One region of the Marinobacterium sp. NO-S09 genome, then DNA from elsewhere that is predicted to be linked to it. Evidence: predicted binding sites of a transcription regulator. Region 1 holds the regulator's gene; the other holds the start of a gene.

What was found. The regulator LexA, encoded in region 1, represses DNA repair genes until DNA is damaged. The targets are predictions, from matches to a motif close to TACTGTNTANNTANACAGTA.
Region 2: umuD (translesion error-prone DNA polymerase V autoproteolytic subunit) is a predicted target of LexA. The motif match lies at 1,996-2,015, and genes of this name have one in related genera.

What each region holds. Positions count from the first base shown of each region.
Region 1 is NZ_CP168954.1:2,704,957-2,709,812, reverse strand. It holds gene topA (type I DNA topoisomerase) at 1-893, shown strand, start outside; gene O3C79_RS12590 (DUF6586 family protein) at 927-1,454, shown strand; gene O3C79_RS12585 (cell division inhibitor SulA) at 1,463-1,867, opposite strand; gene lexA (transcriptional repressor LexA) at 1,883-2,488, opposite strand; gene dinG (ATP-dependent DNA helicase DinG) at 2,611-4,725, shown strand; partial or broken gene rhlB (ATP-dependent RNA helicase RhlB) at 4,743-4,856, shown strand, end outside.
Region 2 is NZ_CP168954.1:2,551,567-2,556,422, reverse strand. It holds gene O3C79_RS11845 (DUF4124 domain-containing protein) at 1-169, opposite strand, end outside; gene umuC (translesion error-prone DNA polymerase V subunit UmuC) at 275-1,546, opposite strand; gene umuD (translesion error-prone DNA polymerase V autoproteolytic subunit) at 1,543-1,980, opposite strand; gene O3C79_RS11830 (heavy metal translocating P-type ATPase) at 2,159-4,633, shown strand; gene cueR (Cu(I)-responsive transcriptional regulator) at 4,678-4,856, shown strand, end outside.

The sequences.
Region 1 (4,856 bases):
GTTTTACAGACAAACTGGGCGATGCTCAGGGTGCCGAACATGGCATGCGGCCCAATACGCCGACCGAGACAGATATCGAGTGCCCGGAGTGTGGGCGTCCCATGATGATCCGTACTGCCAGTACTGGCGTGTTCCTGGGCTGCTCGGGTTACAACCTGCCACCTAAAGAGCGTTGCAAGTGCACCATCAACCTGGTGCCGGGTGATGAGGTGGTAAGTGTTGACGGCGATGACGAGGAAGAATCCCGTATTCTGCGCAACAAGCACCGCTGCAAAATCTGTGATGCAGCGATGGATTCCTACCTGATCGATGAAAAACGCAAGCTCCATGTGTGCGGTAACAACCCGGATTGCTCTGGCTTTGAGGTAGAGCATGGCAGCTACAAGATCAAAGGGTATGATGGCCCGAGCATCGAGTGCGACAAGTGTGGCGCCGAGATGCAGTTGAAGACAGGGCGATTTGGTAAATTCTTTGGCTGTACCAACAGTGAGTGTAAAAACACCCGCAAGTTGCTGAAGAACGGCGAGCCGGCACCACCCAAAATGGATCCGGTACCCATGCCGGAATTGCAGTGTCAGAAAGTGGAAGACACCTATGTTCTGCGTGATGGGGCCAGCGGTTTGTTCCTGGCGGCCAGCCAGTTCCCGAAAAACCGCGAGACACGGGCTCCGCTGGTGTCCGAAATTGTGCCGCATCGTGATGAAATCGATCCCAAGTACGAGTACTTGATGCGTGCGCCGCAGAAGGATCCTGATGGTAATCCGGCCGTTATTCGCTACAGCCGCAAGACCAAAGAGCAGTATGTAATGTCTGAAGTGGAAGGCAAGGCTACCGGATGGAAGGCTTTCTACCGGGAAGGCAGTTGGCATGAAGAGACCGGGCGCAAGCGTTGAGCCCGGTTCAACAGGGAATCGAGAGGCAAACTAATGAGTGATGTTTATGCGGTCAGAACCAACCAGAAACTGAATTTTGCACGCCTGCATATCAAGGCGCTGGTTCAGGCTCAGGAGGCTTCACAGTGGAGCAAGCATGCCCGCATCGAGTCATATCACGAATCGATCCTGTTTTTCCTCGCCAGTGGTTATGCCTCGCTACTGCGCGAAATTGCCGAAAACTACGCTCTGAGAGTGGATTCTGTCTCCCGCTTTGCCGATCTTCAGGTAGAGCTGGAAAAAACTGGTCAGGAGTCTCCTGAGGCGACAGAACTTGAACAGCTGGAAGGGAATTCGCAAAGCTGGCTGCACAAAATGCTGTCGGCTTATGATGCCTGCTGGTCTGCTACCAACGGAAAGCCACAGCAGGCTGCTGCGGGTGCAAGCCTTTCTGAAATTCATGTGCTGCAAATCAACCCGGATCACGCCGAAGATCAGGATATGCTGACGGAATTCAATGCCTGGCTGGATGAATTCCGCGGTCTGATCGAGCGTCTCCGGGCCAATATGCAGGAGTGGTAGGGCGTTGGTCAGCCTTTCACCAGGATACCCAGGCTGTTGCCCAGCTGGGCGTCCTGGTTGAGTTGGTTGATATCGGTGGTCTGGTCGGCATTGGCCCAGCAAATGACCGTGTGCGATGTGCCCGCTGCCAGGGCGCGGCTTGTCAAAAGCCGTGATGTTTCATCATCACGGGTATGTAATACCAGAATCTGCTCGATACAGGCACCGCCCTGTTGCAGTAGATCCCGGTTCAGGTTGGATGGCGGATTGATCAGCGTCAGCCATCGATCCTGACGGCTTAACTGGGCAATCATGGGCAGCAGTACGGGTTGCAACGAGATGGTGCTGTTGTGGAGCAGTATCTCGGTGATGTTGCAGGTCTTTGTCGCAGCGGTTTGTGATTGTTCAGCGTAGCGGTAGTCGATGGCTGGCATGGTTGTGCCCTCTGATTATTGGCCCTGCCGAATAACGCCGACACCCAAGCCTTCGATGACCAGCTCTTCAGCCGTCAAATCGACTTCAATCGGGGCGAATTCTTCGTTCTCGGCAATGAGATATACTTTGTCGTCATCGCGCTTGAAGCGCTTGACTGTCACCTCGTCGCCAATCCTTGCGACTACAATCTGCCCATCCCGGGCATCACGTGTTTGATGAACGGCCAGCAGGTCACCATCAAGTATGCCGATGTTCTTCATGCTCATACCCTTTACTCGCAGCAGGTAATCTGCGCGAGGGCGGAAGAAGTCCGCCGAGATGGTGCAATGGTCCTCGACATGCTGCTGAGCCAGAATGGGTTCACCGGCGGCGACCTGGCCGATCACCGGCAAGCCTTCATCCTTGTTCTCCGGTTCCGGCAGGCGAATGCCGCGCGAGGTCCCTTTGGTGAGCTCGATGGCACCCTTGCGTGCCAGTGCCTTCAGGTGTTCTTCTGCGGCGTTGGCAGAGCGGAAGCCCAGCTCACGGGCAATATCAGCACGTGTAGGCGGGTATCCGGTGGTGTCGATGTAGTGGCGTATACAGTCCAGTACTTCTGTTTGTCGTTTTGTCAGTTTCATGGCGGCCGTTACTCAATCGATTTACTGTGATTTTATACAGTAAAAGTACTGGGTCAAGTCCTATCTGTTTAAATATCCAGTATGTTGTTAGAATGCGCGCGGATTGAATATGAGGATTGGACGTGCTGAGTGAAGCGCAGAAAAAAGAGATTCAGGGCGCTTACAGCCGCTTTCTGAAGAGTCGTGGGCTCAGGGCGCGTCCGGCTCAAAAGCAGATGATCGCAACCGTCGCCAAGGTGCTGGCTCAGGCTGATCAAGGCGGCGAGCAAGGCGCTGCCTGGAAGGACAAGATTGCGGTGGTTGAAGCAGGGACTGGTACCGGTAAAACGATTTCCTACCTGTTGGCGGCCGTGCCACTTGCCCGTGCTACCGGACGTAAACTGGTGCTCTCAACGGCCACAGTTGCGCTTCAGGAGCAGTTGATCAACAAGGATTTGCCCGAAGTTGAAGCCCATGCGGGCCTTGCCATGAATTATCAGTTGGCCAAGGGGCGCGGTCGTTACCTGTGTCTGAATAAGGTCGAGCAGCATCTGGAGCAGCAGGGTGTGCTGGGGCAAATTGCCCTCTATGAAGATGAACAGGCGGACAAACTTCCCGATGAAGTGGTGCAGCAGTACCAGGCCATGATGGATGCCTATGCTGCGGGTAACTGGGATGGCGACCGCGATGCGCTGGAGTCCGAAATGGATGACCAGATCTGGCAGCCCTTGACCAGTGACCATCTTCAGTGCAGCAATCGGCGGTGCCTTAACTTCAGTGCCTGTCCTTTCTATCGTGCCCGAGATCGTCTGGAAGAGGTTGATGTGGTCGTTGCCAACCACGATCTGGTGCTGGCGGATCTGGCGCTGGGCGGTGGTGCTATCCTGCCGGAGCCTGACAATACCATTTATATTTTCGACGAGGGTCATCACCTTGCCGATAAGGCCAGCAGTCATTTTGCCTTTTCGGCACGTCTGGGCTCGTCCCAGAAGATGATCGCTTCTGCTGAAAAGCAGCTGGCCCAGATGCTGCTGGATACCGGCTCTGCCATCCAGTTGGCAGACCCTGCGGAGCGACTGCATCGCCCATTCCAGAATATGGATATGGCTCTGGAGCAGCTTGATCTGTTGTTGCGTCCGATGATGGAGTCGCACGACGGTGATCGATATCGTTTCCCGGAGGGCAAGCAGCCAGAGCCGCTGCTTGAGCCCTCTGTCTTGCTGTCCAGTGCTGCCGAGCAGGCGCAGCAGCACATTGAACGAATTGTCGATGTGCTCAAGGAAGCTCTGGAAGGCGGGATTGGTGAAATTCCGCGTGCGGCTGCAGAGCGCTGGTTCCCGCAGCTGGGTGTGCTCTGGGGACGTGTTCAGCAGGTAGGCTGGCTGGCGCAAAGTTACAGCCGACCTGATCCTGAAGGTAAATCGCCAACGGCCCGCTGGATTAATCGCGTTGAAACGCCGACCGGGCACGATCTTGAAATGCGCAGTGCACCCGTGTCCGCAGCAGACACCCTGCAGGAGCATCTGTGGCGCCACTGTCATGCCGCCGTATTAACCTCTGCTACCTTGACGGCGTTAGGGCGCTTTGATGCCATGTTCGCGTCTTTGGGTATTCCGCGCGAGACTACTGCCGTAAGGCTGGAAAGCCCATTTGATTATGCTGCCAATGGGGTGCTCGAAGTGCCTCAAATGACGGCTGACCCCGGTGATCCCGAGGCGCATACCGAAGAGGTGTTGCGCCTGTTGAATGCCGAGCTGGAGAAGGCGAAAGCGGCGTTGGTGCTGTTCAGCTCCTGGCGTCAGATGCGTGCCGTTCTTGATGGCCTGAACCAATCGATCAAGGACCGGTTGTTGGCGCAGGGGGATTACAGCAAGCAGGAAATTCTGCGACGCCATCGCGCAAGTATTGATGCAGGTAATGCCAGTGTTATTTTTGGTCTGGCATCCTTTGCCGAGGGAGTCGATTTGCCCGGCGATTATTTGACTGAGGTTTTCATCACCAAATTGCCGTTCAGTGTGCCTGATGATCCCGTAGATGCTACTATGGCCGAGTGGATTGAGCAGCGAGGTGGAAATCCGTTCATTGAATGGACTGTGCCTGCTGCATCCATGCGTCTTACTCAGGCAGTAGGGCGACTTTTAAGAACAGAACAGGACCGTGGGCGAGTAGTGCTGATGGACAGACGCGTGGTAACGCGTCGTTATGGTCAGCAGCTATTGAACTCCTTGCCCCCGTTTCGACGTGAAATCAAACGTTAACCTGAATGGATCCGATCTTGAGTACAGAAGAAAAGCAGACCGCATCCGCGAATAGTTCCGAACAGAAACCGGGTAAGGGACGTCCGCGTCGACGTCGCCGTTCGCGCAAGCCGCGTGATGGTGGTAATAAC
Region 2 (4,856 bases), 150 kb from region 1:
CGCTGTTGACCCTGAATGCATCTTTGGGAACAGGCTTGGCATCAGCGCTGCACGGCATATCGGAGTAAATCTTGCGACCGTCTGGGCCTTCGCATTTATAGATGTCGGCGCTGGCTGGCATGCTGATACCCAGCGTAAGCAGAAGGGTGAAGTGGGGCAGTGTTTTCATAGGTCCATCCTTGATTGTGGCGTATTAGCGGCGTATCCATGCCGAGCTTTAAACCTCATGTTAAACGATCCAAAAGGCTTTGCTCATGCGCCATTGGTGGTGTTTCTACCTCACCACCGGCAGTGAGCGCCAGTTGGTGGTGTAGGCAGGCGATACGTGCAGACGTTTCATGCGCCACTCTTTCTGTACGCCTTGTCCGGCCAGAAATAGCCGGCCCTTACCGCTGTGGTTGATCTTGTCCAGTACCGACATCAGGGCCTTGGCGTTTGGGCGTGTATGGGCATCATCAAACAGGCCGGGCTGATATACGCCGGGTTCGTAGAAGTCGGTCAGCATGACCCCTGCTTTCATGTAGCGGTATCCCTCCTTCCAGCTGGAGCGCAGCAAACGTATTGCTGCGGCGACGAGGTCGCGGGTGTCATCGGTGGGCAGCGGGAGTTCGGCACCCAGTGACGGCATATATTGTGGTTCTGCGGGGTTATGCCGGTTGGTGCGCATAAACAGGTTGATGCGCTTGGCTGTTTGGCCTTCTTCGCGCAGTTTTTCGGCGGCCCTGACCGTGTATTCACAGACGGCTTCGCGCATGGATTGGAAGCAGGTAATACGTTCACCAAAGGATCGGCTGCAGATGATCTGTTGTTTGGTGGGCGTTACATCCTCCAGTGACAGGCAGGATTCGCCATTGAGCTCGCGCACTGTGCGCTCCAGCACGACCGAGTATTGCTGGCGGATGGTTTTGGGGTTGCAGCAGGCCAGGTCCAGTGCGGTCTTGATGCCATCTTTGTATAGCCGTTTGCTCAGCCGTCTGCCGACGCCCCAGACCTCATCGACCGGGACCAATTGCAGCAGGCGTCGCTGGCGTTCCGGGCTGGTCAGGTCGACCACGCCACCGGTGGCGGGGTAGCGCTTGGCAGCATGGTTAGCCAGTTTGGACAGTGTCTTGCTTGGCGCTATGCCGACACAGACGGTAATGCCGGTCCATTGTTGTACGGTGGTGCGAATATGGCGACCGAAGTCCGCCAGCGTTGCCACCGACTCCATACCACTGAGATCGAGAAAGGCTTCATCAATGGAATAGATCTCTACGCGTGGGGATTCCTGTTCCAGGATACTCATCACTCGTGCCGACATATCGGCATAGAGCGCGTAGTTGGAGGAAAACACGGCCACGCCCTGTTGTGTCAGGTAAGGCTCGATCTGATAAAAGGGGACGCCCATCTTGATACCCATCGCCTTGGCTTCGGCGGAGCGGGAAATAATACAGCCGTCGTTATTGGACAGTACCACGATGGGTACGCTTGCCAGGTCTGGCCGAAAGCGCCGCTCACATGCGGTATAGAAATTGTTGCAGTCCACCAGAGCGAATACCGGGTTCATCGGTCCGGCCTGCGCAGCGAATGAATCACATTGGTGACCACGCCAAAGACATCCAGCTCGCAATCCTCGGGCAAACGGATAGGGCGATAGGCCGGATTACGGGGTAGCAGGCGCGTATGGGGCTTGAGTTCCAGCTGTTTGACGGTGAATTCACCATTCAGGCTGGCGATCACGATATCGCCGTGCCGGGGTGACAGGGAAGAATCCACTACCAGGATGTCGCCGCTGAAGATGCCAACCTCAATCATTGAGTCGCCCTCGGCGCGCACGAAATAGGTGGCGGCCGGGTGGTGGATGCACAGGTCGTTCAAATCCAGTGTCTGCTCAACATAGTCCTGCGCCGGGGAAGGGAAGCCGGCCTGTACCCGCTCCATAAAGAGCGGTATGGACAGGGATGTGTGCGTGCTGGCACGCGCCAGAATAACCGCGTTCATCGATAGATACTCAAATACTGTATAAATAAACAGTATTATAGTCTTTCTCGGGCGGATGGCCATACCAGGGCTGTGGCGAATTGATTCAGGGCAGCTCGTTATCCTGCTTGACCTTCCCATTGTGGGAAGGTTTATAGTCAAGCAATATCATCATGAGATGCTTGTAAGGAGGCAGCTGATGGATACCGAGACACAACAGAAACAGTCGTCGATAAGCCTGCCGATTGAGGGAATGAGCTGCGCTTCCTGTGTTGGACGCGTAGAAACCGCACTGAAGAAGGTTGAGCATGTGGAAGAGGTTGCCGTCAATCTGGCGACCGAGCGTGCCGATATACGCGGCGATGACCAGCTGGATGCAGGGGCACTGATCGAAGCGGTGGAGAAAACAGGTTATACCGTGCCAGCGACCACGACCGAGCTATCGGTTGAAGGCATGAGCTGTGCTTCCTGCGTTGGCCGGGTAGAGCGTGCCTTGCAAGCGGTGCCCGGTGTGGTGGAAGCGAACGTCAACCTGGCCACCGAGCGCGCCAGTATTCGCAGTAATCTGCCTGCAGAAACTCTGATCGCGGCCGTGGCCGATGCCGGCTACAGCGCCAGTGAAGTGGATCGAACCGGTGCCGAGGCTGAAGAAGGCGACGACAAGAAAGATGCCGAATTGGCCGGGCTTAAGCGTGATCTGACGATTGCGGCAGTGCTGTCGCTGCCGGTCTTTGTTATCGAAATGGGATCCCACGTGATTCCCGGCATGCACGGCCTGATTGCCGATACGATTGGCATGCAGTTGAGCTGGTACATTCAATTTGTACTGGCAACACTGGTGCTGTTCGGGCCTGGGCGACGCTTTTTCAGCAAGGGCATACCGGCATTGTTGAGGGGCGCACCGGATATGAACTCGCTGGTGGTGCTGGGCACCTCCGCTGCCTGGGGGTATTCGGTTATTGCGACCTTTTTTGCCGGGTTGCTGCCGGAAGGGACCGCCAATGTCTATTTCGAAGCGGCTGCTGTGATCGTCACCCTGATTTTGCTGGGGCGATTCTTCGAGGCGCGGGCAAAGGGCCGCACCTCACAGGCGATCAAGCGTCTGGTAGGGCTGCAGGCCAAAACAGCTCGCGTTATTCGTGATGGCAAAGCCGTTGAAATTGGCATCGGGGAGGTGCAGCCTGGCGATCTGGTCGAAGTGCGTCCCGGTGAGCGCATCCCGGTGGACGGTGAGGTGACCGATGGCGACAGCTATGTCGACGAGTCGATGATCACTGGCGAACCCGTGCCCGTGGCGAAAGCGACGGGAAGCGAAGTTGTAGGCGGCACCGTCAACCAGAAAGGCGCGCTGACTTTCAAGGCGACCGCTGTTGGCGGCACAACCGTGCTGGCCCAGATTATTCGCATGGTTGAAGAGGCTCAGGGCTCGAAGTTGCCCATCCAGGGGTTGGTGGACAAGGTCACCATGTGGTTTGTACCGGCGGTGATGACGGCGGCACTGCTCACCTTCCTGGTGTGGTTTTTCGCGGGGCCGGAGCCGGCCTTGAGTCTGGCACTGGTGAATGCGGTGGCGGTTCTGATTATCGCCTGCCCCTGTGCCATGGGGCTGGCCACTCCGACCTCGATCATGGTGGGCACCGGGCGTGGTGCTGAAATGGGTGTGTTGTTCCGCAAGGGTGAAGCGCTCCAGCTGCTGAAAGATGCCAAAGTCGTCGCGCTCGACAAGACGGGTACGCTGACCGAGGGCAAGCCGGCACTGACGGACCTGGAAGTGGCGGAGGGCTTTGAACGCAGCGATGTCTTGGCGAAGATTGCCGCCGTGGAATCCCGCTCGGAGCACCCCATCGGACGTGCGATTACCGAGGCGGCTGAAAGTGAGGGGCTGTCGCTGCCGAAGGTTGATAGCTTTGAATCCGTGACCGGTTTTGGTGTCAAGGCACAGGCTGACGGCGTGTCAGTGGATATCGGTGCCGACCGCTACATGAAAAAGCTGGGCCTGGATGTAGCGACCTTTTCTGATGTGGCGGAACGCCTGGGTGATGAAGGTAAATCACCGCTGTATGCCGCGATTGACGGCAAACTGGCAGCGATTGTGGCAGTCGCTGACCCGATCAAGGAATCTACACCTGAGGCAATCAAGGCACTGCACCGCCTGGGGTTGAAGGTGGCGATGATTACCGGTGACAACCGCCGTACAGCAGAAGCCATTGCCAAGCAGCTGGGCATTGATGACGTTGTGTCTGAAGTGCTTCCGGAAGGAAAGGTGGATGCGGTGAATACGCTCAAATCCCAACATGGCAAGTTGGCTTTTGTCGGTGATGGCATCAACGATGCGCCGGCACTGGCGGCGGCGGATGTCGGTATGGCCATAGGCACAGGGACTGATGTGGCCATCGAGGCGGCGGATGTGGTGCTCATGTCCGGCAGTCTGGGCGGTATCCCCAGCGCCATTGCGCTGTCACAGGAAACCATCCGCAATATCAAGCAGAACCTGTTCTGGGCCTTTGCCTATAACACGGCGCTCATTCCGCTGGCAGCAGGGGCGCTCTATCCGGCCTTTGGCCTGCTGTTGTCACCCATCTTTGCTGCTGCAGCGATGGCGCTGTCGTCAGTCTTTGTGCTGACCAATGCGCTCAGGCTGCGCCGTTTCAAGGCGCCGACTCAGGCAGCTTGAGGCCAAAGATGGTTGGAAATTGATCGTATACGCAAGGGGGCAACATGAATATAGGTAAGGCGTCTGAAGCATCCGGTGTGTCGGCGAAAATGATTCGCTATTACGAATCGATTGAGCTGATTCCCGAGGTATCCCGGACCGCAGCCGGCTATCGGGATTATTCGGACAAGGATGTACACCGCCTGCGCTTTATCCGGCGTGCACGGGACCTGGGCTTCTCGGT